Regions from separate parts of the Verrucosispora sp. TAA-831 genome, predicted to be linked through region 1. Evidence: predicted binding sites of a transcription regulator. Region 1 holds the regulator's gene; the other holds the start of a gene.

Region 1 (4,449 bases):
TGCCCGGCCTCCTTCCAGCAGGCGAACCCGTACCCGCCGACGGGTCGCTGCCCGCCTCCGCCCGCGCCCGAGTCGGGCACCGGGGCTTCGGGGTGTACGTGCACGTGCCGTTCTGCGCCAGCCGCTGCGGCTACTGCGACTTCAACACGTACACCGCCGAGGAACTCGGCGGCGGCGCGAGCCGGGAGGGGTACGCCGACACGGTGCTCGCCGAACTGGCACTCGCCGCGCGGGTGCTGGGCGAGACGCCACCGGGCCGGGTGGAGACCGTCTTCGTCGGCGGCGGCACCCCCACCCTGCTGCCCGCCGACGACCTGGCCCGCATCCTCGACGCGATCGACCGCACCTGGGGGCTGGCCGCCGACGCCGAGGTGACCACCGAGGCCAACCCGGAGTCGGTCGACCCGGTCTCGCTGAAGGAGCTGCGGGCCGCCGGCTACACCCGGATCTCGCTCGGCATGCAGTCGGCCACTCCCGGGGTGCTCGCCGTGCTCGACCGTCGGCACCGCGCCGGCCGTGCGCCGGCCGCCGCACTGGAGGCGCGCGACGCCGGGTTCGAGCACGTCAACCTGGACCTGATCTATGGAACTCCGGGGGAGCGGGCGGAGGACTTCGCCGAGTCGCTGGCCCAGGTGGTGGCGGCGGGCGTCGACCACGTCAGCGCGTACGCCCTGATCGTCGAGGACGGCACCCGGCTGGCCGCGCGGATGCGGCGCGGGGAACTGCCGTACCCGGACGACGACGTCGCCGCGGAGCGTTACCTGGCCGCCGAGGCCGCCCTCGGCGCGGCCGGTTTTTCCTGGTACGAGGTGTCCAACTGGGCGCGGACGCCGGCCGCCCGGTGCCGGCACAACCTGTTGTACTGGACCGGCGGCGACTGGTGGGGCCTCGGCCCGGGTGCGCACAGCCACGTCGGTGGGGTGCGCTGGTGGAACGTCAAGCACCCCCGCGAGTACGCGAGCCGGCTGGCCGCCGGTGAGTCTCCCGGACTGGCCCGGGAGGTGCTCACCGGCGGCGAGGCACACATGGAGGACGTCATGCTCCGGCTGCGGCTCGCGTCCGGGCTGCCGTTGGACGTCCTCGACGACGCCGGTCGGGCGGCCGCCACGCGGGCGGTGGCGCAGGGACTGCTCGCCGCACCCGCCCACGCGGCCGGCCGCGCCGTCCTCACGGTGCGCGGCCGGCTGCTCGCCGACGCCGTGGTGCGGGACCTGCTGCCCTGACCAACCCCTCCGGCGAGGGGTCAGCGCTTCACGAAGGCGTAGGTCATCGGGTAGCGGTAGAGGGCGCCCTCGTTGGCCTTGACCCCGGCGATGATGCCGAAGACCACCGGCACGATCCAGACCAGGAACGGCACGAAGAACAGCAGGCCGCAGGTGATCGCGGTGAGCACCCAACTGAGCAACCCGGCGATCGCCCAGGTGATCTGGAAGTTCACGGCGGCCACCGAGTGCGCCCGGACCACCGGGCTCTGCTGACCCCGGGTCATCATCGCGATCAGTGGCGCGACCCAGCCCAGCAGACCCCCGCCCACGATCACCCCGAGCGGGCCACCGAAGTGGGCGATCAGCGTCCAGGTCTTGTCGTCGTTGTTGGCGTAGCCGCCACCGGGGGGACCGTAGCCGCCCGTCGGGTACCCGACACCGGGCGCGCCACCCGGCGGGTACTCGCCCGGCGGGGGATAGCCACCCGGTGGGGGATAGCCGCCGGGCGGCGGGTAGCCGCCGGACGACGGGTGGTCACCGGGCGGGCCGTAACCGCCGGGCGGCGGGGGCTGGTCGCCGGTGGGCGGCGGATAGTCGCCGGGCGGGGGATAGCCGGGCTGGCCGGAGGAGCCCGACAGTGGAGAAGTGGGGTCGTCACCGGACCCTGGAGGACGAGGTGGTTCAGTCATGTGGCCACGGTAGGTGCCAGCGGCAACGGACGCACCATAGCGACACCGGGGCGTGTCAACCCGTCGGCCGGTCTCCGCCACGACCGGGGCGACTTGATCATCGCGGGCAGGGGAACACCGACGTAGACTGGCACTCGCTACAGTCGAGTGCCAGAGTGTTCCTCTGGCACTCTGAGCGCTCCGGACTGACCTGCGACAGGAGGTGGGGGATGGGTCTCGACGACCGGAAACTCGCCGTGCTCCGGGCGATCGTCGAGGATTACGTCGCCACCCAGGAGCCGGTCGGCAGCAAGGCACTCGTCGAACGGCACCAACTCGGCGTCTCCCCGGCCACCGTGCGCAACGACATGGCCGTGCTGGAGGAGGAGGGCTACATCCGCCAGCCGCACACCAGTGCCGGGCGGGTGCCCACCGACCGCGGTTACCGACTCTTCGTCGACCGGCTCAGCCGGGTCAAGCCGCTCAGCCCGGCCGAACGGCGGGCGATCGAACGGTTCCTGGTCGGCGCGGTGGACCTCGACGACGTGGTGCACCGCACCGTACGCCTGCTCGCGCAACTCACCCGCCAGGTCGCCGTGGTGCAGTACCCGAGCCTGGCCCGCTCCACCGTCCGGCACCTGGAACTCGTGCCGATCTCCACCACCCGGCTGACGCTGGTGATGATCGCCGACACCGGTCGGGTCGAGCAGCGGCTGGTCGAACTGCCCGCGCCGGTCCCCGCCGACGACGTCCTGGACCTACGCCGACTGGTCAACGAGAAGCTGGTCGGCATCCGCCTGTCCGACACGCCACCGCTGGTGCAGACACTCATCGACGAGTGCGCGCCGCACCTGCGCGCGGCCATGACCACGCTCTCCACCGTCCTGCTGGAGACCCTCGTCGAACGGCACGAGGAGCGGCTCGCCCTGGCCGGCACCGCCAACCTGGCCCGGGGCGGCCTGCTCGACTTCCAGGGGTCGCTGCGCCCCATCCTCGAAGCGCTTGAGGAGGAGGTGGTGCTGCTCAAGCTCATCGGCGAGGTCGAGCCGAGCACGCTGCGGGTCCGCATCGGCGACGAGAACCAGATCGACAACCTGCGGGCGGCGTCCGTGGTCAGCACCGGATACGGCCCGGGCGCGACCATCGTCGGGGGGATGGGCGTGCTGGGACCGACCCGGATGGACTACCCCGGAACAATCGCCACGGTGAGGGCCGTGGCACGCTACGTGGGCGAGCTGCTGGCCCAGAACTGACCAGTCAGGGCCGACGGCAGGCTGCCGCCACCGACCGGCGTAACGCGAGACGAACACGAGGACACGGAACCCAGTGGCCAGGGACTACTACGGCATTCTCGGCGTGAGCCGAGGCGCCTCCGACGACGAGATCAAGCGCGCCTACCGCAAGCTGGCGCGCCAGTTCCACCCGGACGTGAATCCGGACCCGGAGGCGCAGGAGAAGTTCAAGGACATCAACGCCGCGTACGAGGTGTTGTCCGACGACCGGAAACGGCAGATCGTCGACCTCGGCGGCGATCCGCTCGCCCCGGGCGGCGGCGGTGCCGGTGGACCGGGCGGCCCCGGTGGCGCCGGTCCCTTCGTCGGCTTCCAGGACATCATGGACGCCTTCTTCGGCGGGGCCACCGGCGCCGGGCGCGGCCCGCGACCGCGTACCCGTCCCGGGGCCGACGCGATCCTGCGGCTCGAACTGGACCTGAACGAGACCGCCTTCGGGGTCGAGGCCCCGATCACGGTCGACACCGCGGTCCTCTGCACCACCTGCACCGGGGCCGGCACCGCCGCCGGCACCCATCTGGCCACCTGCGAGGCGTGCGGTGGCCGGGGCGAGGTGCAGTCGGTGCAGCGCACCTTCCTCGGCCAGGTGGTCTCCGCCCGGCCGTGCACGGTCTGCCAGGGCTACGGCACCACCATCCCGCACCCCTGCCCCACCTGCGCCGGTGACGGCCGGGTCCGCACCCGCCGCTCGCTGACCGTGAAGATCCCGGCCGGCGTCGAGGACGGGATGCGGATCCGCCTGGCCCAGCAGGGCGAGGTCGGCCCGGGTGGCGGCACCGCCGGTGACCTCTACGTGGAGATCCACGAACGGCCGCACGACGTCTTCTCCCGCAAGGGCGACGACCTGCACTGCCGGGTCACCGTGCCGATGACCGCCGCCGCCCTCGGCACCCGGCTGACCATCAAGGCGCTGGACAGCGAGGAGCCGGTCGACGTCAAGCCGGGTACCCAGCCGGGCAGCACACTGCGGCTGCGGGCCCGGGGCGTACCGCACCTGCGCGGTGCCGGTCGGGGTGACCTCTACGTCCACCTCGACGTGCGTACCCCGACCAAGCTCGACGCCGACCAGGAGCGGATGCTGCGGGACTTCGCCAAGACCCGGGGCGAGGAGGTCGCCGAGCTGAGCAAGCAGGGCGGCTTCTTCTCCCGGATGCGCGACGCCTTCAACGGTCACGCCTGAGGTGTCCGCGCCGCTCTTCCTGGTCGAGTCGCTGCCCACCGGCGACTCGACGGTGCTCGACGGCCCGGAGGGCCACCACGCGGCCACCGTGCAGCGGCTCCGGG
Region 2 (4,449 bases), 810 kb from region 1:
TCTACTCGCGCAGCGCCGGGGCCCGGATCGAGCGGGTCTTCTTCCTGTACCGCAGGGCGCTCACCGGTCGGAACGAGTCAACCGGCGCATAGCCGCCGATAGCACCGTTCCCCCACCCCGGTCATCGACGCCCCCTACGGTTTTGCGTAGAGGAGGCAGCCATGACCACGGATGACGAACAGACCCGGGACACCCTGGCGGTGCCCCTGGTCGCGGTTCCCGAACTCCCGGCCCAACTGCCGATCGACCGGCTGGACTACGGCGACGCCGAGCAGTTGGCGGAGATGTTCGGGGTCGCCGAGCCCCCCGAGGAGCCGCTCATCCTGGTCGACGAACCGGCACCGCACCACGGGCCGTACGAGCGGGCGCGGCACCAGCGCGACGAACGGCCACTGCCGACATAGGGAAGGGGCGGACCGCTGACGCGGTCCGCCCCTTCCGGCGTTGGAGCTGGACTCAGAAGTCCATGTCCCCGCCACCCGGACCAGCCGGGGCGGCCGGGGTCTTCTCCGGCTTGTCCGCCACGACGGCCTCGGTGGTGAGGAACAGCGCGGCGATCGACGAGGCGTTCTGCAGCGCCGACCGGGTCACCTTGGCCGGGTCGATGATGCCCGCGGCCAGCAGGTCGACGTACTCACCGGACGCGGCGTTGAGGCCGTGACCGGCGTCGAGGTTGCGGACACGCTCGACGACGACGCCACCCTCCAGGCCGGCGTTGACGGCGATCTGCCGCAGCGGGGCGTCCAGCGCGATCTTCACGATCTGCGCGCCGGTCGCCTCGTCGCCGGCCAGGTCCAGCTTGTCGAAGGCGGTCTTGCCGGCCTGCACCAGCGCGACGCCACCACCCGGGACGATGCCCTCCTCGACGGCGGCCTTCGCGTTGCGGACGGCGTCCTCGATGCGGTGCTTGCGCTCCTTGAGCTCGACCTCGGTGGCCGCGCCGACCTTGATCACCGCAACACCGCCGGCCAGCTTGGCCAGACGCTCCTGCAGCTTCTCCCGGTCGTAGTCGGAGTCGCTCTTGTCGATCTCGGCCCGGATCTGGTTGACCCGGCCCTGGATCTGCTCGGCGTCACCGGCACCGTCGACGATCGTGGTCTCGTCCTTGGTCACCACGACCTTGCGGGCGCGGCCCAGCATGTCGAGACCGGCGGCGTCCAGCTTGAGGCCGACCTCCTCGCTGATGACCTGGCCACCGGTGAGGATGGCGATGTCGGTCAGCATGGCCTTGCGGCGGTCACCGAAGCCCGGCGCCTTGACGGCGACCGACTTGAAGGTGCCCCGGACCTTGTTGACCACCAGGGTGGCCAGGGCCTCGCCCTCCAGGTCCTCGGCGATGATCAGCAGCGGCTTGCCGCCCTGCATGACCTTCTCCAGGATCGGGAGCAGGTCCTTGACCGACGAGATCTTGCTGTTGGCGATCAGGATGTACGGGTCGTCGAAGACGGCCTCCATACGCTCCGGGTCGGTCATGAAGTAGGCCGAGATGTAGCCCTTGTCGAAGCGCATACCCTCGGTGAGCTCCAGCTCCAGCCCGAAGGTGTTGCTCTCCTCGACGGTGATGACGCCTTCCTTGCCGACCTTGTCCATCGCCTCGGCGATGATCTCGCCGACGCTGGTGTCACCAGCGGAGATGGAGGCGGTGGAGGCGATCTGCTCCTTGGTCTCGACGTCCTTGGCGAGCTTCAGCAGCTCCTCCGAGACGCTGGCCACGGCCGACTCGATGCCCCGCTTCAGGGCCATCGGGTTGGCGCCGGCGGCCACGTTGCGCAGACCCTCGCGAACGAGAGCCTGGGCCAGGACGGTCGCCGTCGTCGTGCCGTCACCGGCCACGTCGTCGGTCTTCTTGGCGACCTCCTTGACCAGCTCGGCGCCGATCTTCTCGTACGGGTCCTCGAGCTCGATCTCCTTGGCGATGCTCACACCATCGTTGGTGATGGTGGGGGCACCCCACTTCTTCTCGAGCACGACGTTGCGGCCCTTGGGGCCGAGGGTCACCTTCACGGCGTCGGCGAGCTGGTTCATGCCCCGCTCGAGGCCGCGGCGAGCCTCTTCGTCGAACGCGATCATCTTGGCCATACGGCGTTGTCCTCCTGGACACTCACGGACCAGCCGGGGTGTGCCCCGGACGGGCCGTCTGGTGTACGCACCTTGGGACGTCGCCACCTGGCGACGGCGACGTCTCCTCGGCCGGGCCGGATAGCCCGCGACGACCGGCCACTGCCCCGCCCGGGGTGGTCCCCCGAGTGCGACGGTGGCCCCACCGTCCCGACCAACTGGCACTCACGCCATGCGAGTGCCAATGACTTGTTTAGCACTCTGCCCTGCCGAGTGCAAGCACGACCGCCGCGATCAGCCGAGTTCGTGCGCCAGTTGGGCGTCGTTCACCGGCCCCTCGTGTGCCCGCTGCTCGGCGTACGTGACGACCAGCCCGACCAACTGGGCGAGGTGGGCCGGCAGGGTCAGCAGCGCCGCCATCACCGTCACCAGGACCGTGCCGACCGTCACCGTCCGGGTGTCCATCGGGCCGGTGCCGATGAGCAACAGCCCCACCTGCTCGATCCCGGCCGCCACCAGCGACACGGCGATCACCGCGCCGATCACCAGCGCCAACCGGCCGAGCAGCAGACCCAGCCGCTGCCGCAGCATCTGGTGCGAACGGCCGATCGGGTTGTCCCGCTCGAAGAGATAGACCGGGCCGACCATGGCCAGCGCGAAGACCGCGTAGATGCCGGGCAGGAAACAGAGGCAGAGACCGAACAGCACGATCATGCCGACCAGCAGTGTCCAGCCCCACAGCCCGAGCGCCCGCCGGAGCCCGTAGCGCAGGGCGGTGCCGAGGTCGACCGGCGCACCGGCCGCCTGCCGGGCGATCACCCAGGTACCGGCCGCCCACCCCACGCACTGCGCCAGGCTGGCGACCAGACCGGCCCCGAACAGGCTGCCCACCCAGATGACGGCGTCGGCCCAGAACCCGGCGGGCAGCGCCTCACTGTCGCGGGCGAGCTGCTCCTCCCAGCGCGCGGAGGGATCGACCACCAGCCCGAGCACCGCCACCACCACCGCCGGCAACACCTGGGTGACCAGCACGATCGGCAGCAGCACCGGCCAGCCCCGGCGGAGCGCGCCGATGCTGCGCGCGTACCAGCCGCCCACTCCGGCACCGGGCGGATTCACCAGCGGGCTGGCCGGGTCGAGGCCGTACCCCGGCTGCGGATACCCACCATGGGCCGAGGCCGGATACGGCTGGCCCGGATAGGGCTGACCGGGATAGGGCTGGCCCGGGTACGGCTGATCGGGGTAGGGCTGGCCGGGGTAGGACTGGCCCGGATGGGGCGTCGGTGCGCCCGGCTGGCCGGACACGTCGGCGTGCCGATCAGGCCCGGTCACGGACGAGTCGGGCCCGGTCACGGACGACTCAGGCTCGTTCGCGCGTGAGTCGGACCCGTCCGTCGACGGGGTCGGCTCGTTCGCAGGCGAGGGCCGGCCCGGCTCGTCGGAGGACGAGGACGGACCCGCCGGGGGCGGCTGGTCGGACATGGACGCTCCTCAGCGATGGCTGGATCGGCCCATGATCTTCCCTGGTCGGCCCCGGCGCCGCAGCCCTGCACCGGCCACGATCCCATAACCCCGCCAGACGATCAGTCGGCGAGGCGGACGGGGTCGGTGCTCAGATGGCGCGGACCCGCTCGGCCTGGGGGCCCTTCTGGCCCTGGCCGATCTCGAACTCCACCCGCTGGCCGTCGTCCAGCGCCTTGTAACCGTCCATCTCGATCGCGGAGAAGTGGACGAAGACGTCCTGCCCGCCGTCGACGGCGATGAAGCCGTAGCCCTTTTCGGCGTTGAACCACTTCACGGTGCCCTGTGCCACGGTGTTGTCCTCACTCTGCGCGGCGTACCACAACTCCGGGCACCGGCACGCCGAGCACCCGGAGACCACCGGTTTCAGCGATCCGCGACGACCCCGAAAACGGTGACCGAAATCGCACGGTACACGAGGCGTGACGACCGCGCACGACCACAAATCGGGCGTATTCCGACTGACGGCATCGCCGTACGTCATTGTGGTAAGCATGCCGACATGACCAGCACCATGGACGGGGCCGACACCCTGCGCGCGGACGTCCGCCGGGTCGAGCCGACGGACGCAGCCCGGATGCGGGCCCTCCGTCTGGAGATGCTCGCCGACGCCCCGCTGGCCTTCCTGGAGACCATCGCGGAGGCCGCAGCCCGCCCGCACGCCGAGTACGCCGCCCGAATCGCCCAGGTCTCGGCCGGCACCCACACCGCCCAGTTCGTGGCCGACCCCGGCGGCCGGCTGGTCGGGCACGCCGGCGGTGTCGCCCACCCCACGGAACTCGCGGTCACCGTGGTCTACGCGGTCTACGTCACCCCGACCTGGCGCGGCACGGGCCTGCTCGCGGACCTGATCGAAGCGGTGGGCGCCTG

Evidence for each region. The regulator HrcA, encoded in region 1, represses chaperone genes, less so after heat shock. The targets are predictions, from matches to a motif close to GGTTNGCACNCTCNNNNNGAGNGTGCNAACC.
Region 2: groL (chaperonin GroEL) is a predicted target of HrcA. The motif match lies at 2,275-2,305, and genes of this name have one in related genera.

Annotation. Positions count from the first base shown of each region.
Region 1 covers NZ_CP192240.1:5,365,753-5,370,201, reverse strand. Annotated here, with positions in the region: gene hemW (radical SAM family heme chaperone HemW) at 1-1,223, shown strand, start outside; gene ACQVFL_RS23765 (DUF4870 domain-containing protein) at 1,244-1,894, opposite strand; gene hrcA (heat-inducible transcriptional repressor HrcA) at 2,104-3,126, shown strand; gene dnaJ (molecular chaperone DnaJ) at 3,200-4,345, shown strand; gene ACQVFL_RS23750 (16S rRNA (uracil(1498)-N(3))-methyltransferase) at 4,347-4,449, shown strand, end outside.
Region 2 covers NZ_CP192240.1:6,174,390-6,178,838, forward strand. Annotated here, with positions in the region: gene ACQVFL_RS27520 (GNAT family N-acetyltransferase) at 1-92, shown strand, start outside; gene ACQVFL_RS27525 (hypothetical protein) at 162-404, shown strand; gene groL (chaperonin GroEL) at 457-2,079, opposite strand; gene ACQVFL_RS27535 (hypothetical protein) at 2,353-3,390, opposite strand; gene ACQVFL_RS27540 (cold-shock protein) at 3,671-3,871, opposite strand; gene ACQVFL_RS27545 (GNAT family N-acetyltransferase) at 4,082-4,449, shown strand, end outside.